DNA from 3 places in the Pseudoalteromonas sp. OF5H-5 genome. Region 3 is predicted to be linked to each of the others. Evidence: predicted binding sites of a transcription regulator. Region 3 holds the regulator's gene; each other region holds the start of a gene.
The links. The regulator FliA, encoded in region 3, starts transcription of late flagellar genes. The targets are predictions, from matches to a motif close to CTAAAGNTNNNNNNNNNNNNGCCGATA.
Positions count from the first base shown of each region.

Region 1: the regulator FliA is predicted to act here: its motif matches at 1,187-1,213, upstream of L1271_RS22705 (DUF5610 domain-containing protein).
Region 2: the regulator FliA is predicted to act here: its motif matches at 4,635-4,661, upstream of pomA (flagellar motor protein PomA).

Region 1 covers NZ_JAKGBF010000024.1:45,810-56,445, reverse strand. The annotation lists gene L1271_RS22705 (DUF5610 domain-containing protein) at 31-1,158, opposite strand; gene trmA (tRNA (uridine(54)-C5)-methyltransferase TrmA) at 1,323-2,417, shown strand; gene L1271_RS22695 (DUF523 domain-containing protein) at 2,428-2,886, opposite strand; gene L1271_RS22690 (thiol:disulfide interchange protein DsbA/DsbL) at 2,935-3,564, opposite strand; gene L1271_RS22685 (thiol:disulfide interchange protein DsbA/DsbL) at 3,583-4,206, opposite strand; gene L1271_RS22680 (serine/threonine protein kinase) at 4,223-5,197, opposite strand; gene ccoG (cytochrome c oxidase accessory protein CcoG) at 5,246-6,703, opposite strand; gene L1271_RS22670 (hypothetical protein) at 6,953-7,312, shown strand; gene L1271_RS22665 (hypothetical protein) at 7,312-7,515, shown strand; gene L1271_RS22660 (UPF0149 family protein) at 7,519-8,088, opposite strand; gene L1271_RS22655 (type II secretion system protein N) at 8,195-8,953, opposite strand; gene gspM (type II secretion system protein GspM) at 8,956-9,429, opposite strand; gene gspL (type II secretion system protein GspL) at 9,426-10,631, opposite strand; gene gspK (type II secretion system minor pseudopilin GspK) at 10,628-10,636, opposite strand, start outside.
Region 2 covers NZ_JAKGBF010000001.1:160,905-171,540, forward strand. The annotation lists gene L1271_RS00730 (ligand-binding sensor domain-containing diguanylate cyclase) at 1-1,262, shown strand, start outside; gene dxs (1-deoxy-D-xylulose-5-phosphate synthase) at 1,317-3,179, opposite strand; gene ispA ((2E,6E)-farnesyl diphosphate synthase) at 3,344-4,243, opposite strand; gene xseB (exodeoxyribonuclease VII small subunit) at 4,243-4,482, opposite strand; gene pomA (flagellar motor protein PomA) at 4,717-5,484, shown strand; gene L1271_RS00755 (flagellar motor protein MotB) at 5,487-6,416, shown strand; gene L1271_RS00760 (hypothetical protein) at 6,595-7,098, shown strand; gene L1271_RS00765 (aromatic amino acid transport family protein) at 7,124-8,326, opposite strand; gene L1271_RS00770 (tetratricopeptide repeat protein) at 8,580-9,656, opposite strand; gene lipA (lipoyl synthase) at 9,837-10,636, opposite strand, start outside.
Region 3 covers NZ_JAKGBF010000008.1:137,026-147,661, reverse strand. The annotation lists gene flhF (flagellar biosynthesis protein FlhF) at 1-1,473, shown strand, start outside; gene L1271_RS13490 (MinD/ParA family protein) at 1,466-2,326, shown strand; gene L1271_RS13485 (RNA polymerase sigma factor FliA) at 2,329-3,063, shown strand; gene cheY (chemotaxis response regulator CheY) at 3,106-3,489, shown strand; gene L1271_RS13475 (protein phosphatase CheZ) at 3,510-4,286, shown strand; gene L1271_RS13470 (chemotaxis protein CheA) at 4,300-6,525, shown strand; gene L1271_RS13465 (protein-glutamate methylesterase/protein-glutamine glutaminase) at 6,600-7,742, shown strand; gene L1271_RS13460 (ParA family protein) at 7,873-8,643, shown strand; gene L1271_RS13455 (chemotaxis protein CheW) at 8,652-9,413, shown strand; gene L1271_RS13450 (chemotaxis protein CheW) at 9,438-9,935, shown strand; gene L1271_RS13445 (DUF2802 domain-containing protein) at 9,936-10,367, shown strand.

The DNA.
Region 1 (10,636 bases), on a different contig from region 3:
TGCCATGAGTCCTCGCGAAAATAAACTGGCTTAGCTTGTTTGTTTTTGCTCAACTTGCTCTTTATTTAGTTCATTCAGTTTACTAAAAAAGCTACTAGCATAATCCAAAAATTCATTTAGTCTCGACTGACCTTCATTCATCCAAGCAAGCAGGTTTGGCAACTCATTATCGGCATTGAGTCCCTTAGCTTGCTCTCGCACATCTGCTAACTGCTTATTCAGTGGCATAAATGCCTTCTCTAAGTCTTTCATTGGATTGCCTTGCTGATATTGAGCAATCGCAGCAGATGTTTTACTTTGTCTTAAATCCATCGTGAAATTAGTGATCTGATCTGAGTTTAAGCTAAGCGACTTTGCCAAATCGAAAGCTTCATCGTATTCACCACCGAAAAAGGAATCACTGACATTACGGATATCTTCCATCATATCGTTAATTGCCTGCTGCTCCTCTTCGTTCAGCTCACCATTTACCTTAATTGAGAAACTGACTTCGTGAGAGGACTTAGTGCCATATGCCATGCCATAATCATTACCTTTTTGCGCAACACTCGCAGCGGCTCCCTGAGCATACGCATCGGAGAATGAAATAACGACTTCATCCCCTTCAGCTGTAGTAAATGCATATTCAGCCTGATTAGAAAGACTCGCAAACTGTGCGGCACTGATCGCTAATGCCTTTGGCGACTTTTCTTCAAACAATTCTTTTTCAAAATCATCTAAACCTTTAAAAATCCCTTCTCGTGATTTTTCAATACCATCTTCGATGTCGGAATTGAAAGCGCCCATGCCTTTTAACTCTTCGCTGGCTTCATCAATACCCTGAAGCACGCCCTTACGTGCCCCATCTAGCATGGATTTCAATTCGTCATCATTTTTGCCGTCGACTTTGGCTTTCTTCACTGCACCCTGAACAAAATCGAGTACATTTTTGACAATAGATTCAAAATCAAATAGTGGCTTGTCTTTTTTATCTTGTGTCGGCTTCTCAATCCCCAACGCTTCTGCAAGCTTATCATCAAGAATTTTAGCTGCTAGCTTAGATTTATTCCCCGCATAGCTGTCTGAATTAATTTGGATATTTGGTCCTATCCCTTTGCTCTTTCCAGGCTTATGCTGCATAGCTGGATTGAGCAACTGATTTAATTGCCCGATTTTCATGGTATGCCCTCCAATATATTAGTTAGATTATCGGCATATTTGCGCAAAGCTAAAGTATAATGATTAAAAAAACAGCAAACCAGACGCATCAGTGATGCTAGACTGGACAAATTAGCAACGCTCCCTAAAATAGCGCCTCTTAATTCAACATAGATGGTTTTAGCATGGCAGTAATAAAAATTGATGATTCAGCATACGAGCAACAGTTAGCAGATAAAGCTGAGCGTATCACAACACAATTTGCACAGTTTGATGCACCTGCACTTGAAGTGTATGAATCTGCAACTCGCCATTACCGCCAGCGCTGTGAATTTAGAGTATGGCATGAGGGTGAAGATCTGTTTCACATCATGTTTGACCAGCAAACAAAAGAAAAGATCCGTGTTGATAGCTTTGATCCTGGTGCGCCGCTTGTCAATGAAATGATGCAGGTGATGATACATCAGCTGAAAGGCAACGAAATATTGCGTCGTAAACTGTTTCAGATCGACTACCTCACGACACTGAGTGGTGAAGTACTGATCAGCTTGCTTTATCACAAGCAGTTAGATGAAGCGTGGCAAACCGCGATGCAGACATTGAGAGCCGAGTTGCAACAAACCTATAAAGTTGATTTTATCGGTCGTGCTAGAAAACAAAAGGTTGTGTTTGGCAACGACTATGTAACTGAAAAACTAAGCGTTAACGGTAAAGAGTATATTTATCAGCAGGTTGAGAACAGCTTTACGCAACCGAATGCGGAAGTGAATCAGAAAATGCTAGCTTGGGCGCAGTCCATCAGTGAACCGCTAAGCAACGATCTACTTGAGCTTTATTGTGGTAACGGTAACTTTTCAATTGCATTGGCTGGTTCATTCAATAAAGTGCTGGCTACGGAGATCTCTAAATCATCAGTAAAGTCTGCACAATTTAATATTGCAGCAAACAAAGTCGATAACTTAGATATTATTCGCATGTCGAGTGAAGAGTTTACACAAGCCATGAAAGGGCAGAAGTTTTCTCGATTAGATGGTATTGATTTACAGTCCTATGATTGCCAAACGATTCTTGTCGACCCGCCTCGTGCTGGTATGGATGAATTAACCTGTCGCTTAGTCAGCAACTACGACAACATTATTTATATCTCATGTAATCCAGACACATTAGAGCGTGATTTAGCCTTGTTATGTGAAACACATAAAATCGCACGCATGGCAATTTTCGATCAGTTCCCTTATACCCATCATATTGAATCTGGCGTTTACTTAGTGAGAAAGTGATCTCTAACGATTAACGACTGGCTGCCATCGCTGTGATAAGTGCTGGCAGTTGAGTTTCGCTAAAGACTTGAATACCGGATTGCTGTAATAAAGACGCCGTTAGCCCCTGCCCTACTATTTTTTTACCTGTATGACTACCATCGTAAATCAGATTGCTGCCGCAAGACGGACTGGACTCTTTTAACAACGCAAACTTTATATCGTGCTGAAGACAAGCCGCTAGCGCTTTTTTAGCACCGAGTTCAAACGCGGTGGTAAAATCATCCCCTTGTTTACTCAAAACTTTACCATCTGCTATTTCAGCCGATGGGCGAGGTGTTGGTAAACCACCAGATACTTCGGGGCACAGCGGTAAGACCCAATTTTTTTGCCGCCAATACTGCAACGTATTGTCTTGAAGGCTTTGTGAAGAGGCGTCATACCTCACCGGATAACCTAATAAACAGCTAGAAACTAAAACTTTAAACATAAAAAAGCCCCGCAACAATTGCAGGGCTAGTCTAATACAAATTAGATTTTATTTCTTTGCTAAATAATTCACCAAAGCTGCAATTTGCTCAGGCTTAGTCGTACCAGACTCACGAAGCAATAGCTTGTATTTACCGTTTACCACGAACATTGGTACACCTGTTAGCGCGCCTTTATCAGAAAGTGTCTTCTGCATTCGTTGCATTTTTGAAGCTTTAGTACGAACAGAGAAACTGGCATAAAGTTTATCAAACTTCTCTTCTTCAACACCTTGTGCAATAAAGATATCTTTTACATCAGCAAGTTCATTGATTTTTGCGCGCTTGCCATGGATATGATTAAACATGGCTGCAACTATCTTGTCTTTTTGTGGCAGCACTTCAGCAGTTGCAAGTGCTTGTGCCAACACCTGTTGGATCTCAGGCTCTCTTGGACCAACAAAATCTATATGGCTCTTTTTAAACTTAACGCCTTCGTCCAGCTTTGGTTTAACGTCAACGATTAAATTTTCCATTGCGTTACAGGCTGGACAATAAAAAGAAAAATACTCCATTACCTCAGGCTTTTTCGTGCCACGCTCGGCAATAACTTCATAATGCACACCTTCTTCAAATGGCGCAGCCTGAGCAAGAAGAGGAAGCATTAGTGCAACCGCTAAGCCTTTTAATACTTTCAACATACTAACTTTCTCCAGTCCTTATTTTTTTAATAGATATGCGATCAATTCATCAAGCTGCTCTTGGCTCTTGATACCTTTCATTTCGATTCTGTATTTGTCATTTACGATAAAAGTTGGAACGCCTGTTAGTGCACCCGCGTCAGAAAACTTATTTTGTGCTTTAAGCATGTTATTTTCAGCACTCACGACAGGCATACTCGTTACAGCCTGCTCAAACTTTTCAGCAGAAATCCCATTTAACTCCATTAGTGTTTTCAAATCTTTAATGTCTAACAGTTTGTTTCTTTCAACATGAATAGCATTAAAAATCTTCTCAGCAATCACATCCGCTTTGCCTTCTTGCTCGGCAATAATATAGGCATAGCTAAGATTACTTTGCGTCTCTGTAGGAATACCTCGTAGGAAGTTTACATGGCTTTTTTCAAAGCGAGCTTCCTTTGGTAAATTCTTTTCAATCGCTTTTGCAATTGGCTCAAAGCGGAAACAGTGAGGACAGTAAAAAGAGAAAAACTCGGTAACTTTCTCTGATTTACTCTGTTCGGTTGTTAAGGTCGTGTAGTGCTCACCTTCGGTAAAGTCTGAAGCCATTGCTGCAATAGGCAAAAATAGTGCGACTAATGCGATTCTGAATTTCTTTAGCATGTTACTCTCTCTAATTTTAAGGAAATAGGCTCAAACTTGGTTCATCTAATGCGGCAAATTGCTCTTTTAACGCTAGGATCTGTTGTTCCCAGTATTTGTCTGTCGCAAACCAAGAAAAGTTCCGTTCGAATGCAGGATCCTGCCAGCGCTGTGCCAACCAAGCCATATAATTCACCATTCTCATGGCACGTAGCGGCTCAATTAACGCAAGCTCTTTTGAATCAAACGGCATAAATTCTTCGTAACCCATAAGCAGGGTGTCTAACTGTACCAATTGCTCGTTGCGGTCGCCATTTAACATCATCCACAAGTCTTGTATTGCAGGGCCTTGCTGACAATCGTCAAGATCCACCAACATCAATTGATCTCTAGACCACAATAAATTTCCAGCATGGCAATCCCCATGAAGCCGAAGTGTTTTGGCAACTTGATACTTTGAGGTTGCTTTGTTAATAACTTGCTCAAGAATAGTAACAAATGGAGTATGTAGATGACTAGGTACTAGCTGGCTTTTTAGCAGTGTTTGTTGCGCATCAACCAAAAAACGCTGGGTATTGAGCTGTGGTCTATGCTCGAATGCTCGCTCAGCCGACAGACAATGCAAGCGCCCTAGATAGCGACCTAAAATTTCTAAGTGGTCTAGATTATCGAGTTCGAACTGGCGTCCACCAACGCTTGGAAACAACGTATAGCGGTAACCTTCATGAAAGTGCAGACTACGCCCAGCAATAATTAAAGGTGCCACAACTGGCACTTCAGCTTCTTTCGCTGCCAGCGCGAACTCATGCTCTTCAAGAATTTGTTCATCCGTCCAACGCGCTGGGCGGTAAAACTTCACCACATAACGCTTGCCGTCCTCAGCACCAAATTGATAAACACGGTTTTCATAGCTGTTTAAGGCCAATAATCCCGTTGTCGGATATATCTCAAGTGCCTCAATCGCATCTAAAATAAGATCCGGTGTCAGCGCGTTAAAACTAAAATCGTTCATAATGTTTATAAAAAAGCGAGGTTTTATACCTCGCTTTACCTTACTCTATTATCTTCCTTTGAAGAAATTGGTCGGCTGCGCCAGCCGCTCTTCAGGATCGTCTTGGTTAATAAGCACAAACTCAAATTCAGTTACTGGCTTTTTCAAATCATATGGGTCAATCACAACAGAGAGTGGCACATCTAATGTCGTGCCTGCAGCTAAGTGCACCTCTTGCTTACCGATCACCTGATAATTACTGAGACCCGTTATAGCAATAGAAAATTTCTGCTCAACTTGCGCTTTGTTTATCACTTTCAAGGTATAGGTATTTTCTACCAATCCCTCAATATTGACACGATAAAGCTGATTTCTATCCCGAATAATATCAAGATCCATCGGCTTACGCATCGCAATGTTCGCAACTAATGCACCAGTGATAACGACCAGAATCAATAAATAACCGATTAATTTACCACGTACTGGTTTGGTCTTTTCGCTAGATGATTCTAAATTGCGCTCTGTAGTGTAAGCAATCAATCCGCGCGGGTAGTTCATCTTATCCATAACACCATCGCAGGCATCAATACACGCACCACAGTTGATACATTCATATTGCAAGCCATTACGAATGTCGATACCGGTAGGACACACCTGAACGCACAGGTTGCAATCGATACAATCTCCTAGCCCAAGCTCTTTTGGATCTTGTTTGCGTCCTCGAGGACCTCGACTTTCACCTCGTTCGCTATCATAGGCGACGGTAAACGTGTCCTTATCAAACATGGCTGATTGGAAGCGAGAGTAGGGACAGATGTGTAAACACATAATTTCTCTCATCCAACCAGCATTACCATAAGTACAAATGGTAAACACGATGATGCTAATGACGGAATAGAAGCCTGCTGAAAAAGTAAGTAAATCAGGGATCAATGAGCGGATCGGAGTAAAGTAACCAACAAAAGTGATTGCGGTATATAGTGAAAAGAGTATCCAGCTACCGTGTTTTGCCGTTTTTCGCCAAAACTTGTCAAAATCCATCGGTCTCTGATCTAGTTTTTTCCGTTGATTTGCCGTTCCTTCAAACTTTTCTTCAAACCAAATAAAGATAAACGTCCAAACGGTCTGCGGGCAGGTGTAGCCGCACCATACTCGGCCATAAAAAGTGGTCACCAAGAACAAAGCAAATGCTGCTATCATCAGAATAAAAGCAAAGATAGTCAGATCTTGTGGCCATAGTGTCATGCCAAAAATATTAAACTTCTGCTCAAAAATATCGAACAACACCGCCTGATGACCGTGAAAATTTAACCAAGGTAAAGCCATAAATGCCAACATACCAATAAAGCCGATACGCCTTCTTAGCAGTTGATGTAGGCCAGACACCGCCCGGACATATATGCGATTGCGAGGATTAAAACGATCGGGCGTAGAGCTATTGAGCGATTTCCCTTCAGTGCCACCTATTGGCTTTTGAATTTTTACTTCAGACGGTATATTTTTAACCTTGATTCTTTCGTTCTCCATGGAAGCTCCTTAGTGCTTTGGAACGAGATGCACTTGCTACAGTGACCTTGAAAAATACAGGCTAAACTATTGCAATGTGCCCCATGACATAGTTTAGCGCTTACTATTATACGCTTTGAAACTCTATGATTAATAGTAAGTTGAGCTAAAACCCACCATAAATGATGAGAGACTTGTTGCGACCTGACAGACAAGTTTATTACACTAGGAACAAGATTTTTGTTAGCTAGATCAAATCAGCGTCAGATTATGAAAAAATTCTTAGTATTAGCCATTATAGTCGTTGCTCTGTTTACTGTGGATCATCCATTGATTAAAGAGCCAAGAGATAGATTACTTGGTCAAGGCGTTGAAGTGCTCAGCGAGTCCAGCAAAGTACAACGCAGCACGGCTGCAAGAATCGCCAGAGCCAATGTCGTAAAAACAATTACCATGACAGATGACGAAAAGCGCTACATTGACGAAGCCCTTGCAACAGATGAAAAAGTAAGGCTTTTCCACCTCAAGTATTGTAAAGAAAACGACTATAACCTGTATTTCTACGGCCCCGATCTCGTCAAAATCTGTGAAATTGCGGAGCAAGCTATTCATGAAGCAAAGGGGTTATAATGGACTTTAGTCAATTAAATAAAAAGTCGGCAAAATCCTTTAATGATCAAAAAGCGCTCATCAAAAAGCTTAGTCAAGGACGCGTTGTCAATTGCCCAAGCTGCCAGCAACCCATTGCTCTCGGTTTAAGCCAATCGACGTCAAATAGAGCCGTGGCGCAATGCCAACAGCGTTGCACATTTATCGAGTTAGATCTCGCGTAAAGATTATTCAAATAACCCACTATTCACTGCGGCAACTTCGACTAATTCAGCATAAGATGCGGCAAACTCATCAGCCAATTGTGCTTGAGTTAGTTGAAACTCGGTCAGTGACTGTCCTACTTTGTCACAATAAATCGTTAGCTGTTGCTCACCAAGTGCAAAAAGCCCCAGTTGTTCTGTGCTGACTTGCAAAGCTTGTTTAATATCGTCGGCGAGCGGACTGGACATCAATTGCTCATAAAAGGGCGTCGCCGCCATTAAAAATCCTTCGGCCCAATTAATTTTTTGCTCAAGTGGTGTTTCACCATTCCAAGGCAATTGAAATTCAGTTTCATATACCTGCTCAGAAATCTCATGATGTAAAGCCATCAATGCAAATGCAATACTCTCATCTAATTCTGGATCCGCATTGGTTAAAGTCTTAAGCCACTTATCAACCTCAATACCGTTTGGGTCTATGCAGGTAGCAAATAAATATCCTTGTAAAAAAGCAATATCAATAGAAAGCTTGCGCGCAGAAAAGTAGTTTTCTAAATTCAGCTGATCAGCTGCAGTAAAAGAGAAGTCGTGCATAGTGTTGCCTTGAACTTAGGCGCCGTATAAGCGCCTACAAAAATGCTTTTATATTAATAACTAACCTGAGATTAGATTAACTAAAGTCTGATATGACAGAAGTATATTATAAATTTACTGGGTAACGACCTTCGCCATCCGGTCTACCCAAAAACTTAACAGCATCGTGTACTTCTTTTGGTAGACTTGCATCTGGCTTGATATTACCAGACACGCGAAACTGGAAATTGGCAGCTAATGTCGCATCAGCCTGTAAGCCCAAACGGTTTTCAGGGTCAACAACCACGGCAATATCTCCTGATTTACAATCGAGCTGACCACTAAGATCGCCGATACTAAACCAACCATTCATGCCTTTAACATCAATATTTGGACTACTTATCTCACCATTTAGCCCTTCACAGTACGGTGCACCACTTTGGTACTCCTTCACATTGACGATAACGCGCCCTTTGGCATCAACCGGCAATGGCAGAGTTACTTGATCCATAGCCTGCTCAACACTGAAACGAAGTGAGGCATTATTTACCGTCACTGATTTACTTACTAAATTCGATGAGAAATTAGCTTTCCCTGAGATCTCATTTTTATCTCTCGCATTACCAAACTGTACATTGCCTGCCAGATCACCAAGTAGTAATGACGACGGTTCAAGCTCCCACTTAACCTGATTCAATTGAATGTTATTGAATCTCACACCGCTCACTTGACCATGCCAAACAGAACCATTTACTGCACCTAGCTGCAAATTAGCTGGCAATTGACCTTTAAAAACTTGCAGCAACACCGCTGCTGGCATAGTAAAAGCACTAAAAATAATAAATGCGAGTAAAAATATAATGAGTAGAGATAGTGTTTTTTTCATAATTATTTCTCTAAAACCAAGCGACTAACACGCACAAAGCCAGGTAAATTCCCTTGTGTAAGGTCTAGGTTATCTACTTTTACTCCATGCTTATTTGTCAGTTCATCTATCCAAGCAACAAGTTTATTAAATTCCACATCATCGATGGTTAAACGCAAGCTTTCGCCACTAGGTTGCATTTTGCTGATATCAATTTGAAAACGGCCACGGGTGTTATTGACTATCTGACTGATATTGCCGCCGCTAATCACCTGTGCAGGACTGCTAGATTTCAGCTTACTCACGCTTTGACCAACCCAATTTACGAGTTCGTGATTACGTTTTAGCTTAGTTTCGGCATCGCTGACAGCCTGATTCAAAGGTTTGAATATACCCATTACTAGAACAAAAACGACAAAAATAACGCCAGCAACAATCAACAGTTTTTGTTCTTGCTCTTTTAAACCACGCCAATAGTTCACTACTTGCTGCTTCATGCTGCACCTCGAATGCGAATTTCACCCACCACAAAGTCACCATCATTGTTCAGGGCCCCCTGTTCAACACTTACACCGCGTTGCTCTAAAATTGCTTTGACCTGACCAAATACTTGGAACTCTTTTGCGCGTGCTCTAATTCTAAGCTCATTCCTACGTTTGTCGTAACGCAGCGTTTCAGGCGCGAAGGCATCGACCTCTTCATAAATAGCCACAAAGTGATTAGTTAATTCGAGCAAACCGCCTTGTTCCGTGCCAGATAACGCATCAAGCTCATTCTGGATCTGTTTTTTCAATAAGTGCGGACGCACTACTTTATTTGGAAATGCCTGTTGATACATAGCGACCGCTTGGGTTTCTAGCTGATTAGCTTGATGACTTATCACATACAGCTGAGTGCCTTTAATTGCGATAAAGCTCACTACTGCCACGCTCGCCGCTATTAGGCCACTGCGCCAGTCACGCCACCACTGCGGCTGCTTTTTCTTCGCAGCGAACCGACCTTGACGCAAATTAAAATCAATATTTGATAGTGATTTCGCGAAGATGGCTAAAGGTAAATCGTAATCTTGTTGTTGCGCAGTAAGCGTTATCGTTTCTGAGAAATCGCTTGCAGGGCTAAAATGCGCCAGCTGTTCAACACCCGCAATGGCGAGGTACTCATTAACCCAGCTAAGTTCAGCAGTGCCAACTTGCCAAGCATTGTGTTTGAATAGCCATTGCTGACCTAACTGCACGGCACTAGTCATCTCTTCATGAAGCGGCAGACATAAGGCGTCCGGTAGCGCTTTACTTACACTGATCTCTGCATCATCGAAGGCACTAAACCAGCTTTGTAGCCAACTGCTATCACAAATCGCGACATCGATAGTATGTGTGTCGGCTTTCATGCCCGGTTTACCAATTGCGATAAATAGCGCATCGATGTCGGTCGCGACATGCTCCTCAAGCATAAACGGTAAGGCTTGCTCTAGTTTTCTATTCCATTTTGCTGGTAACTCTAGCGTACGTAATTGCACCGCAGTCGCTGGTAGTAACAAAACAACCGGTCTCGTTTGCGCTTTTTCGGCAAGGCTACCAAGTTGTTCACTCCCTTCTAATTCACCACTGGCAATAATTTGTTGTTGTTCTGTTGACCACACTAACCAGTGTATTGTCTCCTGGTGTGACTGACCCACACGGATCAATAATTGTTCTGTCACTCTAC
Region 2 (10,636 bases), on a different contig from region 3:
TTGGGCATGATGCCGTGGTTGAAACCGAGTCAGCTATTTTTTACCCCAGCTTACAAGGCGTTGTTGAGATCCCTAAAAATGTCCAGCTTTTTGGCGGTGGGGATTTATTGCCAAGGCTAGAGTCATTGTCTACCCACGATAGAGTATTTAGTACAGAATCATTAAATCAAGTGATCCAGCTTGAAACATCGGAACGCGATTTAACTATCAATTATACAGCCATTGATTTTTATGCGCCTCATAGCATTGAGTTTAGATACAAACTTAATGGCCATGATACACAATGGCGGGATGCACAATCACGGCGTGAAGCCATTTACACCAATTTGCCTCCAGGCAACTTTACCTTTGTGTTAGAAGCTAAGCGTCAAGGACAAGATTGGGAAAAGGCTAAAGTGCTAAGCTTATCAATTGTACTACCTCGGCGCTTCGACGAAACGATTTACTTTAGATTGTTTATTACTTGTGCATTTATCTTTATGTTCTATCTGATTTTTTGGGTGTTTAGAGCACAAGAAAGAAGAAAGCAGGCCGCATTAGAGGCGTTAGTTGCAGAGCGTACAACGGAGCTTAGAAAGGCAAATGAAAAGCTAAATCAAGTTAATACACAACTTAAGCTGGTTAGTCATTCTGATGAGCTGACAGGCTTGCGAAGTCGTCGCTTTTTGTTTGATCAACTTCCTAAAGATGTTGAGCACTACCAGCGCAATGCTCAATCACTACAAGCCCAAAATAAGAGCCTAGTGCTCATGATCATGAATATCGATGACTTTAGTAAGATTAACGATTCTTATGGTCCTATTGGTGGCGACAGTTGCTTACAACAGTTAGCGACACTTTTAAATACCCGTACTCAAGGTTCAGACTATGTTGTTAGATGGAGTGGGGATGAATTCTTATTGTTATTGCGTGATTTCAGTCGAGATGACATTGAAGAGTATGTTAGTGATTTATGTAAAGCCATTGCTGAGACGGACTATCGACTTCCTAATGGAAAAACCACTAAGCTGACAGTTTCTATGGGGTGGTCTTATTACCCTCTACCACTACTCGGTGGCAAAGTGATTGGTTGGGAATCATCAGTGAATTTGGCTGATATTGCGCTGCATCAAGTTAAACAACGCGGTGGGGATGGTGCTGCAACAATTACTTTTGATGATCAGTTAGATGCTTTTGAGTTTGAACAAAGTGCGAATATAGAGTCTCAATTACAGTTATTACAAAGTAATGGGCTTGCTGAAATCAGTGTATGGATGAGGTAAAACTCATAGCAAAAAGGCTTCCAAATGGAAGCCTTTTTTAGGTTGAATGCAGACTCACGCAAGCCAAGCCTTAATTTGTTGACTGATGCCTTCGCTGTTTAAGCCCAGCTCGGCATGGATCTCAGTTTGTGAACCATGCTTAATAAACTCGTCAGGTAGACCAAGAAGTTTAATTGGTTTTTGATGGCCTTGAGCAATTAAATACTCGCTTACTGCGGAGCCTGCGCCACCGGCAATAGCATTATCTTCAAGTGTGACGAAGCGCTCGTGAGTTACAACCAACTCTTCGATAAGGGCGCAGTCTAAGGGTTTGACAAAACGCATATCTACAAGTGTGGCATTTAGCTCTTCGGCTACGGCTTGAGCGTTTTCAAGCAATGTACCAAAGCTTAAAATAGCCAGCTTTTCACCTTCTCTTACTACCTTGCCCTTACCAACTTCTATTGCGGTCATTTCCGTATCAATCTCGGCGCTTCCCGCACTACCTCTGGGGTATCTCACTGCTGCTGGCCTATCTAGGCGATGACCTGTGTAGAGCATTTGGCGGCACTCATTAAGGTCGCTTGGTGCCATGATCACCATATTCGGGATACAGCGCAAGAAACTTAAGTCGTATGCGCCTTGGTGCGTCTCACCATCCGCACCAACGACACCGGCACGGTCAATAGCGAACAACACTGGCAGATTTTGTAGTGCGACATCATGAATGAGTTGGTCGTATGCGCGTTGCAAGAAGCTAGAATAGATTGCAACCACTGGGTTGAGGTCTTCACAAGCAAAACCCGCTGCCAGTGTTACAGCATGTTGCTCAGCAATGGCAACATCAAAATATTGAGCAGGGTACTCTTTAGAAAAGCGTACCATGCCCGAGCCTTCACGCATTGCTGGTGTGATTGCCATGAGCTTATTATCTTGTGCAGCCATATCGCAAAGCCAATCTCCAAACACCTTTGAAAAGGTTGGTGCACTAGGTTTTGATTTGGGTAAGCTATGGACGCTTGGATCGAACTTAGGCACGGCATGATAACCAATAGGATCTGCTTCTGCAGGTTTATAACCTTTCCCTTTTTGGGTTTTAACGTGTAATAGTTGAGGGCCTTTTAGGTTACGCATATTACGCAGCGTATCTACCAAAGTATCTACGTTATGTCCGTCAATTGGGCCAATATAGTTAAAGCCTAGCTCTTCAAAGAAAGTACCAGGGATTATCATCCCCTTTAAATGCTCTTCCATACGGCCTGCAAGCTCTTTAACCGGCGGCACACCAGACAGCAGTTTTTTGCTGCCTTCTCGAATATTGGTGTAAAAGCTACCAGAGAGGATCTTCGCGAAATGATTGGTGAGTGCGCCAACGTTTTCAGAGATAGACATTTCGTTGTCGTTTAGGATCACTAACATATCTGGATTGATGTCGCCTGCGTGATTCATGGCTTCAAACGCCATGCCCGCGGTCATTGCACCATCACCAATAACGGCGACGGTCTTACGTCCAATCCCTTCTTTTTCAGCTGCGATAGCCATACCAAGTGCCGCTGATATAGAAGTGCTTGAGTGGCCAACACTAAACGTATCGTATTCGCTTTCTTCTCTATAAGGGAAAGGATGCAGGCCATCTTTCTGGCGGATCGTATGCATCCTATCTCTTCTACCTGTAAGTAGTTTGTGCGGATAGGCTTGATGACCTACATCCCAAACGAGCCTATCGCTTGGTGTGTTATACACATAGTGTAAAGCTACAGTAAGCTCTACAGTGCCTAAACCAGATGCAAAGTGACCGCTGCTTTGAGAGACTGAGTTCAGCAAATACTCGCGAAGCTCATCACTAAAGGCGGTTAACTTGTGCTGGGGTAATTGACGGAGTTGACTTGGCTCGTCAATTAACGCGAGTAAGGGATACTTGCTACTATCAAGTTTCATGGTATTTATCAGAGTCCTAAGTGAATCTCAGCGCAATTACTCACGTGGTCCACTTCATAATTATTAAAATTCTTCACTAACTTGTCATAATATTATGTTAGCCAGTGTTTACAAAGTTCTTGTGAATATTTTCTTAGCTTGGCGTAGCTATTTTATACGTCAGCTTAATATTCTCGATCTATGATGTATTTTGCTAAATCTGCAAGTATTTCTGTATTACCGTTGATACGTGTAAGCGCTTCTAAAGCTTCATCTATCAAGTGTTCAGCTTTTTCTTTTGCTTGTTCTAACCCCAATAATGCTGGATAGGTAGATTTATTATGTTCTAAATCAGAGCCTTGAGGTTTACCAAGCACAAATGTGTCACCTTCTACATCAAGAATGTCATCTCTGACTTGAAATGCAAGGCCAATTGCACGTCCATAAGTACGTATCGCATCACGTGCTTGCTCTGAAACACGTTCCGGATCGCTACATAAGATCCCAAGTTCTACTGCACAGCTTAGTAGTGCACCTGTTTTTAGCTTATGAATACGTTCGAGCTCATCTATCGTAATTAAACGATTGGTTGCTGCTATATCGAGTGCTTGACCGCCTATCATACCTTGTAGACCCGATGCCTTGGCTAGCACTGAAATCATTTTTATTTGGGCATGGTGGCTTACCGCGAATGGATGTTCACTTAGCAGTTCAAATGCCAGCGTTTGCAAAGCGTCACCAGCTAAAATCGCGGTCGCCTCATCGAATTGGATGTGGCAAGTTGGACGGCCGCGTCTGAGATCATCATCATCCATAGCAGGTAAATCGTCGTGCACCAAAGAGTAGCTATGCACACACTCTATTGCGGCTGCAGCTTTGTCTAAATCTTCTGGAGCAGCACCAAATAATTCACCAGTACAATACACTAAAAACGGTCGCAAGCGTTTGCCGCCGTTTTCTATACTATAGCGTGTAGCCGCTTTTATATTCTCTTCAGTTTCAAGCACACTATCAAAATAGTGTAAAACGGTGTTTTCTACACGAGTTTTAGCAAACTGGAGCTTTTCTTGTAATTTTTTCGACATTAGGCTTCGTTATCAAATGGCTGTAATTGTGCTTGTTCATCCTCGCCCATTAAAATAGCGACTTGTTGTTCAGCTTGCTGAAGTTTCTGATTTGAAGCTTTTGCGAGTTTTATCCCGCGTTCAAACTGTTTAAGTGCTTGATCTAAAGGTAAGCTACCGTTTTCCATGTCTGCAACGATTTGCTCCAGTTCTTGCATGGCTTCTTCAAAGCTCAAGTTGTCTGGTTTTTTTACTGCCATATGTCACGCTGACCCGTAAAGTAAAAGTGTGGCAATTTTAGGGTGATTGTGCGCCAAGGTCAAAAAAACCAGTGACTTTTTGATCTGACCGAGTATCAGCATTACAAGATCTGCTATAAACTCGCATTTTAAACACTTTTTAATATAATAGTGTTAAGTTGTAGAAAAACTTGCCGATAACTCAAACAACAATAACTGCGTGATTTATCACAAATAACTTCCCCCGGAGGACATGTGGATTTAGCAACGGTAATAGGGATCCTGGGTGCCATAGGTTTAATTGTAATGTCCATGGTACTAAGTAGTGATGGCCAGATCGCTATGTTCTATAACACGCCTTCCGTCGTTATCGTATTTGGTGGTTCAATTTTTATCGTATTGTCTAACTTTACGCTTGGACAGTTTTTCGGAATTGGAAAAGTGGCCGGGAAGGCCTTCATGTTCAAGATTGAAACTCCGGAAGAGCTGATTGAAAAAGCCGTTGAGCTTGCTGATTCAGCTCGCAAAGGTGGTTTTTTAGCGTTAGAAGAAGCCGAAATCCCCAACCAGTTTATGCGTAAAGGTGTCGATATGTTAGTCGATGGGCATGATGCTGATGTTGTGCGTGCCACATTGCAAAAAGATATTGCCCTAACGTCCTCAAGACACGAGTTAGGCGCTGGCTTATTTAAGTCCCTCGCCGATATCGCTCCTGCTATGGGGATGATTGGAACGCTCATCGGCCTAGTAGCGATGTTATCTAACATGGACGATCCAAAAGCAATTGGACCTGCTATGGCTGTTGCGCTTTTGACAACTTTATACGGTGCGTTTTTGGCTAACGTGGTTGCAATCCCAATTCAGGTTAAGCTTGAACTTCGTAAAGACGAAGAAGAGCGAAACCAGCGCCTTATCTTAGATGCAATCTTAGGCATTCAAGATGGCCAAAATCCAAAAGTCATTGAAGGTATCTTGAAAAACTATCTGCCAGAATCTAAACGTGGCGCTGAGGCTGAGGAATAATCATGTCAGATGAGAAAGAATGTAAATGTCCCCCCCCAGGTCTTCCTGCCTGGATGGGAACGTTTGCTGATCTCATGTCGTTGTTAATGTGCTTCTTCGTACTGCTATTGGCATTCTCCGAAATGGATGTACTGAAGTTTAAGCAAATTGCAGGATCGATGAAGTTTGCTTTTGGTGTGCAAAATAAAATTGAAGTAAAAGATATTCCTAAGGGGACCAGCGTGATTGCGATGGAATTTACTCCAGGAAAGCCAGAACCAACACCGATTGAAACGATTCAACAGCAAACCGTAGAAATGACGCAGCAAATGCTAGAGTTCCAAGCTGGTGACGAGGCTTCGGCGGGTGGCAGGCAGGAGCAACGAGGTAATAAGCGTGGTGGTGAGTCTGCCAGTACTGCACAGGAAATGGCGTCAACGCAAGCAATTGCTTCTGCGGACCAAGAGCAAGTAAACGAGCTCGTTAAAAAGATTGCACAGCAGCTAGAAAAGCAAATTATGGATGGTGCAATTGAACTCGAGTCATTAGGGCAGCAAATTATTATTCGCATCCAAGAAAATGGTTCTTTTCCTGCGGGAAGTGCGTTTCTACAACCTAAATTTGAACCTGTGATTGCCGAAATTGCAGAGCTGCTCAAAGATGTACCTGGTGAAATTACAGTGTCCGGTCACACTGATGACTTTAGAGTGACTAACGAACTTTATTCGAATAACTGGGATTTATCGGCAACTAGAGCGGTAGCCGTTGCGACTGTAATGGAGCGTGTCCGTGGCTTTGATAAGAACAGAATGGTTGTAGTTGGTCATGCAGACACTAGACCTTTAGTACCTAATGACAGCGATGCAGATAGGCGCCGAAACCGGCGTGTCGAAATCTCGATTTTACAGGGTAAAGCGAAAGAATCAGACCCTATTGAAGTTAGGAAAAATTAGTTACAGTTTGTTGCCAAATTACAGGGAATTCGCTATTGTTCCGTTTGGTTCTACTTAAAGGAGAAATAGAATGATTTCAATAAAAAAACCCCAAAATTATAGATTGCCAGGTGGTAACGGCGATGGTGGTGACGCCGATGATGGTTCTGTAGAAAAGAAGCCAGAGTAGCGTTTAGCTATGTTAGAAGCTTGGGAACCTATTCGTATATTTTTTGCACATAACAGTGTGTGGATTGCTTTGCTTTCTGTTTTTCTTTGCTTTGTGTTGAAAGATAAAAAGGCGCTTAGATATTCACTACTTGTTGCGATTTTTTATATTGTGGGTACGTTCTCGAGCGACTTTGTTCGCTCTATTGATGAGCACCAAGTCATCCGTTACGTATACTGGGCCTTGAATGACATCCTATTTATGGGGATTGTTGCGTATTGGGCTGTAAAAGATAAAATGTATATGTGGCAGAGTATATTAGCCCAGCTCGTTGTTTTACCCGCGCCTATTTTACAACTGTTTAGATTAACTGATTACCATTTAATGGATTTGAGTTATTCGACTTATTTATACGCAACTATCATACCCATCACCAATGTGGTGACTTTGTGTTTGGCTTTTGCTCCAATAATTATGTTTTGGAAGCTTCATTACATTAGCGATGATATGGAAAAAGCAGGAGCTAGCCGATAGTGTTCGGCCAGCTATTGAAAAATACTCACCCCAAACTAGGAATAAGGCCAGCCATTTGCATTAGCTGAGAGGTGATGATCATCACACCGAAAACAGCGGCAAGTCCTAGTCCAAGCGTACCTCCTTTAACCTGATATCCATCATTACCTCTGGTTTTTCTCTGTTTCCATACCATAGCAACTGGTAGAAATACCGCTAACACCACGAGCGCAATCGCTGCATATCCCAGTGCCATAATAAAGCCCTTTGGATAAAAGAGGGCAAAGCCAAGCGGTGGTAAAAAGGTAATGAATGCCGTTTTGATCCGGTCTTTCTTAGTATCTTGCTTCTTAAAGGCATCTGCAAAAAAGTCGAATAAGCCGAGACTCACGCCTAAGAATGAAGTCGCGAGAGCAAGATCTGCAAACACAGTTACAAATAATTGTACGTTGTCGTTGTGTGCGATAGAAGAAATACTGGTTACAAAACCCGGCAGTCCCTCACTTGCCATTAAGCTCTCTTGCCCCATAACACCTTGGCTTAGTAATTGCCAAAACACATAAATGATAAGGGGGAGGGAGGCACCAAACATCATCACCTTACGTAATTGACGAATATCTACACCAACGTACTTGACGATTGACGGGATTGAGCCATGAAACCCAAATGAAGTGAAAATTACAGGAATTGCCGCAATTACAAGCCCTTGCTCCACTGGCATATCGATAAGATGTTGGCCATGAACATAGGGAGTCAGGATAAAAAATAAACTCGCGAGCACGATAACTTTAATGGTAAATAGTAATTGGTTAAGCTTATCGACGGTACTTGTACCTAATGTCACTATGGTTGCAATGATAACAGCAAGTAGTACTGAACCGAGTTGGGGAGTGATCCCGTCACCCAATACACTAACTAGTTTGCTTTGAAGTTGTGCACCACCTCCCGCTATATAAGCTGCACACAGCGCATAGAATAAAAATACCATAGAAAAGTTAGCGACATATTGGCCCGATTTACCAAGTAAGTTTTTCGCCAGTGTATTTAGCGTAGCGTCTTGATCCGCGTACTGATGTATTTCCAGCATAAGTAAAGCGGTATAGGTCATTAGCAACCATGTGATTGTTAATAACGCGATAGCGGTAGAAAAGCCGAGTCCTGCGGATGCAATCGGGAGGGCGAGCATACCTGCGCCAATTGTAGTACCTGCTACAATTAGCATGCTGCCCAAAGTTTTATTCTTAAGCACGTTTTGCCCCTGATTATTATTATCTGGTGAGGCAAGATATAACGAATAGCACGGAATTGAAACCGTTTTGCTGCTAATACCAATTTGCGTATAAAATTCATGTGTCAAAAACAAATAAGCCGCATATCAATATGCGGCTTATTCTAATCACCAGTATTTCCATCCAGTGAATTTGTGCTTGTACCCTTAACTTTTATATAAAGTCTTCATCTCTCATGAAAATGCACCGTATCAAGCTAACTTACCTAAGAGTCTATTGTGCTCGTACTAAATTGTCAAACCAATCTTGACCTCTCGCACTGAGCGACTTTAGCACAATAAGGTCACTTTCACCGTCAGGTAGCTTCAACCTTAGATGCTCATCAAGCGCAATTGCACGTTCCAAATGGCTGCGGATCTCACCCAGCGTCCGGACCATACAATCTAGCTCCTCAGGTAAGCCTTCGCTAAAATCTATACGAGTCTGATAACAGGCTATATTCCAATGCATACGAGCTCTGACGGACTCACTCATATCTGAAATGGAAAGTGCGCTTTCTAGCAGCTTGATGGCTTCTGCGAGCTTACCATCTCGGCTGAGTGCTCTGGCTTTTATGCCAATTGCTCTTGCATGGTTTGGGTGAATGTTGGTAAGAATGTCATCACAAACCTTAATTGCTTCATCGTATTGTGTGTTTGCAATCAATTCCCTAGCACGTTGGAGTGCGATCTCTACGGTATTCTTACGTGCTATTTCATACTCTTCTTTAACCTTTTGTTGGATGTCATTGAATTCATCTTCGCCAACGTAGCGTTTGTAGGCGCTAGAAACGAGTCCTACACCGCCAAAACCGCTTAAAATAGAGAATGAAAAGATCTTAATCCAAGTCCAAAATGCTTTATCAGAACCGGTAATTGAGTCATTTTCCCGTTTCAGATTGTGCTCTACGACCACTTTGATAATGCGGTTGATCTCAACGGCATTATCGTTATGCGCAGATGAAAACATTGCCACGGGAATGAGTATCTCGTCATTGTTTTGATGGTGGGAGTCGTGCTCACCATTTTGATATGATTTAAATGCATACTTACTGACTGGGCTGAAGTCTGCAGCGCCCGCCATGGTGAGCACACCGATTGCCATAAATGCTGAGATCACACCGGCTAGAATGACACCGAATCCACCTAAGTCCCAATACTCTGGGGCGGCGCTATTCGCACTCTTAAACTTAGGTTTGCGAAACTTATATGACGACGTTGAACGCATCGCTTGTAAGAGCCCACCTAAGCTGCCTCCAAGCACCACAACGGCAATAAAAATAGCGTAAAAGCTGATTGGTCCGTATTCCATATTAAAGTTATGTCCGAAAATTAGGGAGCAGTTCTCTCAGGTTAAGTAACTGAACTTTGGCTATTTTACATTGAATTTACAAAAATGCGTAGGGGGAGAGTGGAAATTGCATGGATATTGCTCCTACTTACGGCTAGGAGCAATATACGTTTTACTTGAACTTAAGTTCAGGAGCAGCAGTTATTTTACTTCTTTACCGGCGGCTTGCTGATCTGCATGGTAGCTAGAGCGTACAAATGGTCCGCAAGCTGCGTGGCTAAAGCCTATTTCGTCGGCATACTCTTTTAGTCCATCAAACTCTGCCGGTGGCACGTAGCGCTTTACCGGTAAGTGGTGCTTTGAAGGTTGTAGGTATTGGCCTACTGTAAGCATATCTACGTTATGCTCGCGCAAGTCTCTTAAGACTTCTTCAATTTCAGAGATTTCCTCGCCTAGTCCGACCATCAAGCCAGATTTAGTTCTCACTTCTGGGTGCATTTCTTTAAAGCGGCGTAGCAATTCAAGTGACCATTTATAATCGGCACCCGGACGCGCTAGCTTGTAAAGTCTCGGTGCAGTTTCAAGGTTGTGGTTGAATACATCCGGTGGTGTTTCACTCAAAATTTCAAGTGCTCTGTCCATACGGCCGCGGAAATCAGGCACAAGAATTTCGATTGTAATACCTGGGTTATGCTTACGGATCTCACGAATACAGTCAGCAAAATGTTGTGCACCACCGTCGCGTAAATCATCACGGTCAACAGAGGTAATAACAACGTAGCTTAACTTCATGTCTTTGATAGTGAGCGCTAGCTTTTCAGGCTCTTGGGCGTCAGGTTTTAGTGGACGACCATGAGCCACATCGCAGAATGGACAGCGGCGAGTACAAATTGCACCTAAAATCATAAAGGTTGCTGTACCGTGATTAAAGCACTCAGAAAGGTTAGGGCATGACGCCTCTTCACAAACAGAGTGTAAGCCGTGCTTACGCATTGCTTGTT
Region 3 (10,636 bases):
AAAATTAAACGTTTCTTCGCAAAAGATATGCGTACGGCTTTAAATGAAGTAAAAGAAGAGCTTGGTGCTGATGCTGTCATCATGTCTAACAAAAAGTTAGCAGATGGTGTTGAAATCGTCGCAGCAGTTGATAATGACCGTGCTGCTGCACCTGTTAAGCAAGCTCCAGCTGCCCGTGCGACTGCCTCAAACGAGGCTCCGACCCGCTTTGTCCGTCCAGAGCCTCGCCAAGCACAGCCAGCAAAACAAGCGCAAGTTGCCGATAGCTTAGCGGCATTGCTAGAGCGTCAAGCGCCGCGTCCTCGCTCACCAGAACTTGCTTCTATGTTCTCCCAGTCGGGGATTGATACAGAGCAAATGTTAAGCAGCCAACGTAAAACACAAACTGCTGCGCCGGCGCACCAAGCGAAGCCACAGCAAGCTCGTCGCCAATCTTTTGACTTTGATGATGATGGATTTGAGCAACCACAGCAGTGGATCGAGTCTGATGAATTAGACAACGGTTTTGGTGATGATTTACCTGAGTTAAATGCCAAGCCTGACGAAATGAGTGCAATGCGCGAAGAAATGAACGCTATTCGTCAATTACTTGAACATCAAGTATCTGGTCTAATGAAACAAGAAATGGCTCGTCGCGATCCAACCCGTGCGTGCCTTGTAGATCGTCTGGAAGGAATGGGCATAGACAAAGACGTTGCAGAGCAAATGGCATGTTTTATCCCTGATGATGTGTCTCGTAAAGAAGCTTGGGACGCGCTGTTGAATATGGTAATTAACCAAATGCACACCACCAACAATGATATTCTTCGTCAAGGTGGCGTATTTGCAATGGTTGGTCCAACAGGTGTTGGCAAAACCACAACGGTTGCAAAATTAGCGGCATTAGGCGCACAAAAATACGGTGCAGATAAAGTGGCGCTAATAACCACCGATACCTATAGAATTGGCGCTTACGAGCAACTAGCTACCTATGGTAGAATCATCGGTTGTCCGGTTAAACAAGTTAAAGATGCAAATGAACTTGCAGAAGTGCTTTATCATTTACGCAATAAGCGTCTAGTATTAATAGATACGGCGGGAATGAGTCAAAGAGATTTGCGCTTAACTGAACAGTTAAATACACTTATGCGTAGCGCGAGAGTAGATATTCGTAGCTATTTAGTGTTGAGTGCGACAGCACAGATGAATGTGTTACAAGAAACAGTAAGACACTTCAAAAAAGTAAATTTAAGTGGCTGTATTTTCACAAAACTTGATGAAAGTCTAAGTTTAGGTGAGATAATTAGCATAGCGATTCAAAATCGCTTGCCAATAGGGTATCTTACCAACGGTCAGCGAGTGCCAGAAGACATTCGCGTAGCAAATGCTCAAAAGCTAGTAAAAAAGGCTGAGCAATTGTATTTAAAAAGAATAAAAGCACAGCACTCTCGACGTGTACCTGTAGCGTCAGAGTCAGTAGGAATGTATGATTAACACAGTTTTAGATCAAGCAAGTGGCCTGCGTAGAATGAGTCAAAATAGCAACCAGGGTGTAAAAGTAATAGCCGTGACCGGTGGTAAAGGTGGGGTGGGTAAAACCAATGTCTCGCTCAATACTGCCATCGCTATGGGCCAACAAGGACAGCGAGTTCTCGTTTTAGATGCGGACTTGGGCTTGGCAAACTGTGATGTGATGTTAGGGCTCCGAGTAGAAAAGAACCTTTCACATGTGTTGTCGGGTGAATGTGAACTAGATGAGATTCTCGTAGAAGGTCCCGCTGGTATCAAAATTGTGCCAGCTACTTCGGGTTCTCAAAGCATGGTGGAGTTGACTCCCGCAGAGCATGCTGGACTTATTCGCGCATTTAGCGAGCTTAACACTCAATTTGATGTTTTAATTGTTGATACCGCAGCTGGTATCTCAGATATGGTTCTGAGCTTCTCTCGAGCTGCACAAGATGTGATGGTTGTTGTGTGTGATGAACCGACTTCTATTACGGATGCTTATGCGTTGATCAAAGTTTTAAGCAGAGAGCATGGCGTTTATCGTTTTAAAATAGTTGCCAATATGGTCCGCAGTATGCGTGAAGGGCAAGAATTATTTGCTAAACTTTCAAAAGTTACAGACCGTTTTCTTGATGTAGCATTGGAATTAGTGGCCACAGTACCATTTGACGAAAACATGCGTAAGTCCTCTCGTAGACAAAGAGCAATCGTGGATTTATTTCCGAGCTCTCCAGCAGCAGTTGCAATTAAAGGACTTGCTGCCAAGGCAGTTAAATGGCCAATTCCTCATCAACCTTCCGGTCATCTAGAATTTTTCATTGAACAACTTGTAAACGGGTGATTATGGCTTCTCCGGTCAACAGAGCTGCGGGATATCAAACTTCTGACCATATCCATAAAGTGGTCGAGAGGCATGCTCCACTTGTCAAAAAAGTGGCATGTCACCTGATCGCTCGGCTTCCGGCAAGTGTGCAGCTCGACGATCTAATTCAATCAGGTATGATTGGATTGATTGAAGCATCTAAAAATTTCGATGCTACTAAAGGCGCTAGTTTCGAGACCTTTGCGGGGATACGCATCCGAGGTGCAATGCTAGATGAAATCCGTCGCGGAGATTGGGCCCCTCGGTCCGTACATAAAAACAGCAGAATGGTAGCCGAAGCTATATCTGAGCTCGAGTCTCTCCTTGGCCGCGAACCAAAAGACACTGAAATCGCTGAAAAACTTGATATATCTTTAGATGAGTACCATCATATTTTACATGATGTAAATGCAAGTAAAGTCATCGGCATTGAGGATCTAGGGGTTGATGAAGATGTGATAACCCCAGCAAACAGCGATTTTGCGCTAGACAAACCGTTTAATAACGTTAAAAATGAACGTTTTAACGAGTCTTTAGTAAATGCTATCAAAGCACTACCCGAAAGGGATGCTCTGGTGTTGTCACTTTACTATAACGACGAAATGAATTTAAAAGAGATTGGTGCCATCCTTGATGTCAGTGAATCTCGAGTAAGCCAAATTCACGGTCAGGCAATGATAAAGCTCAAAGCTAAAATCAATGACTGGATAAATTAGAGTACATAAAATAGTTGGGTTCGAACCTCACTGGAGGAAGTTTTGGATAAGAACATGAAGATTCTCGTGGTTGATGATTTCTCTACTATGAGAAGAATAATCAAAAACCTATTAAGAGATTTAGGCTTTACCAATGTTCAAGAAGCTGATGATGGTAGTACAGCACTTCCGATGCTACAAAATCAGGAGTTTGACTTTGTAGTAACTGATTGGAACATGCCGGGCATGCAAGGTATTGATCTGCTTCGTGCAATACGCGCAGATGAAAAGCTTAAGCACATTCCAGTGTTGATGGTTACCGCAGAAGCGAAAAAAGAACAAATTGTTGCAGCAGCGCAAGCTGGGGTGAACGGATATATTGTTAAACCGTTTACTGCAGGTACGCTCAAGACTAAGCTTGAAAAAGTATTTGAGCGACTAGGCTAAACAGCAAGGGGATATGGCCTATGTCTGTAAATGCTGCGCCGCAAATTACACTTGAACAAGCCAAGCAACTTGTTGAGCTACTAGAGCAAGGTGAACAAGAAAAAGCTGACCAGCTGATTTTAGAAGCTGCTAACAAAGAGCAATCGGAGTTATTTGCAGAAGTTGGAAAGCTAACTCGCCAATTACACGAGTCCTTGAAGAACTTTGAGCTGGATACTCGACTCTCAGATCTCACGACAGAGGCTATACCTGACGCCAAGCAGCGTCTTAATTATGTTATGGAAATGACAGAAAGCGCTGCTAATAAAACGATGGACGCGGTCGAAGAAAGCTTACCTCTTGCGCAGAATCTTGCGGATGAGTTAGCACAAATAAAGCCTACTTGGGATCGGTTGATGAGCAGAGATATTCAACTCGGTGAGTTTAAATCTCTGTGTCATGATCTCGACAGCTTTATGCAGACTTCAAAGACACGTACAGACGAATTACAAGGCTTAATGACTAATGTGCTGATGGCGCAAGACTATCAGGATTTGACTGGGCAGGTCATCCGTCGAGTCATTGAGCTTGTGAGAGAAGTAGAAGATAGTCTCATTCACCTTCTAACTGTGTTTGGTACTTCGGATGAAGCGCCTGCAGTTGCAGAAAATGCGAATGAAAACGAAATAAAAACAACTGAGACTATCAGTGATGAATTGTCTGGACCTGAAGGTCCAATTATTGACGCTGAATCGCGAGATGACGTGGTTTCTGGTCAAGACGAAGTCGATGACTTGCTATCTAGTTTAGGCTTCTAGTTGGAGAGTGTGTATGAGCTTTGAAGTCGATGAAGATATCTTGCAGGACTTTCTTGTTGAAGCAGGCGAAATATTAGAACTGTTATCTGAACAGCTTGTTGAACTAGAAAATAATCCCGAAGATAAAGAACTTCTCAATGCGATTTTCCGTGGCTTCCATACTGTTAAAGGTGGAGCAGGCTTCCTCGGTATGACCGAACTGGTTGATGCCTGTCACGGTGCAGAGAACGTGTTTGATGTACTAAGACAAGGGCAGCGAAAAGTAACGTCAGAATTAATGGATGTTATTTTGCAATCTTTGGATACGATCAACGAAATGTTCGCTTGTATTCAAAACCGAGAGGAACCCGAAGCTGCCGATCCTGTGTTGCTTGAAACCCTCCATAAACTCAGCCAACCAGCATCTGAAGACGAAGTCAGTGAAGTGATTGAGGAACCTGTTTCAGAGCCAGAGTCTGTTGTACCAGATTTAAGTGCGGATGATATTCTATTCGATGCGGACGCAGATTCAGGCGATGATAGCGGCTCTAGCATTGATGAGATAACAGAAGAAGAATTTGAAAATCTATTAGATGAGTTACACGGCTCTGGTAATGCGCCTGCTGTCGCACCGGCGGCTAAACCTGAAACGGTGTCAACTGCAGATGACGGCGATATCACCGATGACGAGTTCGATAATCTCTTAGATGAACTCCATGGGGTTGGGAAATTTGGTGGAGCACCAAATGCAGAAGATGCGGCTACTTCTCAAGCCAGTGAGCCTGCGGCTAAAGCAACGTCATCAGGCGCTGCGAGTGTGCCCTCTGGAGATGAAGAAATTACCGATGATGAGTTTGAGGCTTTGCTTGACGAACTTCATGGTAAAGGCAGTGCTCCTAAAGCGGTAGATGAATCGCCGACAGATATCTCAGAAGCTGAGCCAGCTCAACCTGAGCCTGCTAAAGCTGCGCCACCTCCGAAACCTGCTCCAAAGCCTGCGCCTAAAGTTGAAGCTAAACCTGCGACTCCAGCCCCGCAAAAAGAGCCAGAGCCTGCAAAAGCTTCTGCGCCAGCAGCTGCAAAGAAACCTGCTGCGCAAGCTGAGACTACAGTGCGAGTTGATACCAAACGTCTTGATGAAATCATGAATATGGTTGGCGAATTAGTATTGGTGCGTAACCGCTTGGTTAGTTTAGCGAATAACACCAACAGCGAAAGCATGGGTAAAGCTATTTCGAACCTTGATGTAGTGACCGCAGACTTGCAGGGCGCTGTGATGAAAACGCGGATGCAGCCGATCAAAAAGGTATTTGGTCGTTTCCCTCGAGTGGTGAGGGACCTTGCGCGTAGCTTGAAAAAAGAAATCAACCTGGTTTTACAAGGTGAAGAGACAGACTTAGATAAAAACCTTGTTGAGGCGCTCGCAGATCCATTGGTTCACTTAGTGAGAAACTCAGTGGATCACGGTATTGAAATGCCTGATGTGCGCGAAGCATCGGGTAAGCCAAGAATGGGGACTGTCACGTTGTCAGCATCTCAAGAGGGGGATCATATTCTTCTCACCATCCGAGATGATGGCGCCGGTATGGATCCTGAAAAACTCAAGAAAATTGCTATAAATAAAGGCGTTATTGACTCCGATCAAGCAAGCCGATTGTCTGATACTGAAGCCTATAACTTGATCTTTGCACCTGGATTTTCAACAAAAGAACAAATTTCAGATATTTCTGGTCGCGGTGTAGGGATGGACGTTGTTAAAACGAAAATCACTCAATTGAATGGCTCGGTAAACATCCAATCAGAATTGGGTGTTGGTACCGTATTAGAGATAAAAGTGCCGCTTACATTGGCTATTTTGCCTACCTTGATGGTGGTAGTCGGAGAACAAACGTTTGCGTTACCACTTGCCGGTGTGAACGAGATCTTCCATTTAGATTTGACTAAAACGAATGTAGTTGATGGTCAATTGACTATTATAGTGAGAGAAAAGGCGATCCCGTTATTTTATCTTGAGCATTGGTTGGTAAAAGGTGCTAATAGGGGCATGAGAAAGGCTGAAGGCCATGTTGTTATTGCTCAAATCGGTACCAAGCAAGTCGGTTTTGTGGTTGATTCTCTGATAGGCCAAGAGGAAGTCGTAATCAAACCATTAGATGCTTTGTTACAAGGTACACCAGGTATGGCCGGTGCGACCATCACATCTGATGGTGGTATTGCGCTAATCCTTGATGTCCCCAACTTATTAAAACACTACGCCTAATTTTATTAGGCGTAGTTCGAATTCTAGAGCAGCATGTGCTGCTCTGCTGTAGAGCAAATTAAAGAGCGTTGCCAATGGCAGTTAAAGTGTTAGTCGTAGACGACTCCAGTTTTTTTCGTCGTCGAGTCAGTGAAATTTTAGAAAAAGACAGTGAAATCAAAGTTATAGATTTTGCAGTTAATGGAAAGGAGGCGGTTGAAAAGGCCGCTTCATTGCGTCCAGACGTAATTACGATGGACGTGGAAATGCCTGTGCTTGATGGGATCAGTGCGGTGAAGCAGATCATGCAGGCCACACCGACCCCCATCTTAATGTTTTCTTCGCTAACTCGTGAAGGCGCTAGTGCTACGTTAGATGCACTGGATGCGGGCGCAGTTGATTTCTTACCGAAAAAGTTTGAAGACATCGCTCGTAATAGCGAAGACGCAATTAAATCGTTACAAAACAAGGTAAAGGAAATTGGCCGCCGCCGAGTTAGCCGCTTTACTCGCCCTAGTATCGCGACTCCGCCAAAGCGCGTCGAGTCTAGAGCAACTCGCGCTGACACTGGAAGAGCAACGATCCCTCAACCGGATAGAAGTTTTCAGAGACCGGTATCTGGTGGCACATCCAGTGCTGCGGGTGCTAGAGCATCAGGTAAGAAATATGGACTGGTTGCAATTGGTACATCAACAGGTGGACCCGTTGCACTGCAGACAATATTGACGCAGTTGCCAGCAAACTTTCCTCATCCAATTTTACTTATCCAGCATATGCCAGCCGCATTTACACCTGCGTTTGCAGCAAGATTAAATAGTTTATGCCAGATTAAGGTTAAAGAAGCAGAACAGGGTGATAGATTAATGCCAGGCATGGCCTATCTAGCGCCTGGCGGCAAGCAAATGCTGGTTGAAAATCGCGGTGGTAGTAAGACACTAAAAGTGTTTGAAGATGATAGTCCAAGGATCACCTATAAACCCAGCGTTGATGTGACATTTGCAAGTGTTGCAAAAGCCTATGGTGGCGACACGTTAGCGATTGTATTAACGGGGATGGGCGCTGATGGTCGAGATGGAGCTCGTATGCTAAAACAGGTTGGTGCCACCATTTGGGCGCAAGATGAAGCGACTTGTGTCGTTTATGGGATGCCTCAAGCAGTCGCTGGCGCTGGACTTTCGTCTGATAGTATCGCGCTACAAGACTTTGCTGCAAGAATTAATAAAGAAGCTGGTAACTAATAGGCTAAGCCACGATTTGGTTATTTTGCTTGAAGCTTGTAAATATCAAACGTCTAAAAAGAATGAATAACATTGAGTTGGTATAGTATCTATTGAACGCAATCAATAGTGATAAGCAAAGGAATATAGAGTGAAAATTTGGACAGTAGCAAATCAAAAAGGTGGCGTGGGTAAAACCACGACAACGGTGAGCTTAGGAGGCATTCTTGCTGAACAAGGTCATCGGGTTTTGCTTATTGATACCGATCCACATGCTTCACTTACATATTACTTTGGTATTGATTCTGAAGAGTTGGAAGTCAGTGTGTATGATATTTTTGCACGCGGCAGCAGCATGACGAGCGAAGAAATTTTACAGTCTCTTTGCCCTTCGACTATTGAAAATTTGGATATTCTGCCTGCTACTATGGCCATTGCTACGCTTGATCGTAGCATGGGTAATAAAACGGGCATGGGACTTATCTTAAAGAAATCGCTCGAAAAGATAGCGGATCAATATGACTATGCTATTTTAGACTGTCCACCAGTGCTCGGGGTATTGATGGTAAATGCATTAGCAGCGAGTGAGCGAATTTTGGTACCGGTTCAAACTGAATTTTTGGCGTTGAAGGGACTAGATAGAATGATGCGCACGATGGAGCTAATGCAGTCTTCACAGCAGAAACAGTACCAATATACTATTATTCCAACTATGTATGATAAACGGACTAAAGCGTCGTTGGAGGCGTATAAAACGTTGCTGGAAACATACAAAGATGCCGTTTGGCCAGGCGTGGTTCCTGTAGATACCAAGTTTAGGGATGCAAGCCTTGCACAACAAGTCCCTGTACAATTTTGTCCTAAATCACGAGGCGTGTTCGCTTATCGTGCACTATTGGACTATTTGAAGCAGTTAAGCTAGAGAGCATAATGAGTAAGCATTTATTTGCAAATGAGAAGGTGATGAAGCAGTATCTTGGTGCCCTGTTGCAAGAGGAGCCAGAGATTGAACAATGCGAATTATCACCAGTTGCAAAGCTACTTGAACAAGTAAAAGAACCTAAATCAGAACTTGAGGAAATAGAATCCTCAGTCGTAGTTGCAACAGAACCTCTGGAGTCAGTGAGTGAAGTTATTCAAGAACAGCCGAGTAAATTGGCTCATGATCTTGAAGTCACTGAAAATACATCTATTATCAAAGAACAGGCAACGATAGAGTCTGTTTCTGCAAGGGAAGCCTATCAAGAAGGTGAATTTCAGGCATTGTTTTTTGAAGTGGCAGGCTTAACACTGGCGGTTCCGCTGAAATCACTTGGGGGAATACACCAACTGGGCGAAGTCAATCAACTCTTTGGTAAACCTAAATGGTTTAAGGGTGTGATGCTAAATCGTGAAGAAAAACTCAATGTTGTTGATACTGCACGATGGGTGATGCCTGAAAAGTTAACGCCAGAATTAGAAGATACGCTGGATTACCAGTATTTGATTACACTTGGGGATAGTAACTGGGGACTGTTAGCAGAAAAACTAGTCAACAACTTAACCCTCAAGCCTGAAGACATAAAGTGGCGCACAGCAGATGGTAAACGGCCTTGGTTGGCTGGAGTGATTAAAGAGAAAATGTGCGCGCTGATTGATGTAGAGAATTTAAACCGTTTGCTAGAACAAGGCCTCGATAGTCGAGAGCAGTAACTAGTATATTGATGGAGTGAAACCATGAGCCAAGATAGACTACTTTCTGCAGACAAAAATGCTGATAGTAATGATGAAGTATTGCAATGGGTTACTTACAAGCTTGAAGAGGAAACTTACGGTATCAATGTAATGCAAGTACAAGAAGTGCTGCGTTACACCGAAATTGCACCAGTCCCAGGTGCACCAAGCTACGTACTCGGGATCATTAATCTGCGTGGTAACGTTGTAACGGTTATAGACACGCGAGCTAGGTTTGGTCTACAAAGTGCTGAAGTAACGGATAATTCAAGAATTGTGATTATCGAAGCCGAAAAGCAAGTTATTGGTATCTTAGTAGATAGCGTTGCTGAGGTGGTTTACTTACGTAGCTCGGAAATTGACAGCGCGCCAAACATAGGTACCGAAGAGAGCGCTAAGTTTATCCAAGGCGTATCAAATCGAGAAGGCGAGCTGTTGATCTTAGTCGATCTTAATAAGCTATTAAACGATGATGAATGGGATGAGCTGAGTCATATCTAGATGTCTGAAGTAGTAAACGCACAAACCGTTTTACTCGTTATATCAATAACCTCAAGCATACTTGCGTTAGTATGCTTGAGGTTTGTTTTTGTGCTGAGTAAAAAACTACAGAATGCGCAGGGGCAAACAGCGCAACTTTCGAGCTCACTGCAGGGGTCTGAGCAACAAATAGCAATATTACGCAGCGAAGTTGCGGAGTTACGTGCCAGTATCATGAGTATTGGTAAGCGGGTGGTCGCAACCGAGCAAGAGTTAAATGACGTTGCGAATCAGCAAGCAGCACAGAAATATGATGACCCTGACGCTAAAATGTATTCTCGCGCCGTGAAAATGGTGGAGCTTGGTGCTGATATTGAAGAGGTGATGCACGAGTGTGAGTTGCCAAGAGCTGAGGCAGAGCTGCTCATGTCTTTACATAACAAATCAAAATGATTGTCTAGGGCCTGTTGACCTTTCAAGTTTGTTTTTGCAGCAGTTTGATTGGTATTTATACAAGGCAGAGCCTGCGTAGCATAGTTATTCTATGTAAGTTAGGCGATAACACAGAAGAAATTCCAATCAAGCGCTGCCCTTTGGGTTCCCCTGAGTGCGCTTTGTTCTTTGTTGCTCAACTTTTGCCTAGATTACTAGGCGGCAAGTCGAGCGTCGCGATCAAAACACACTCAGGAGAACAAAAATCAAACAGCAAAGGTCAACAGGCC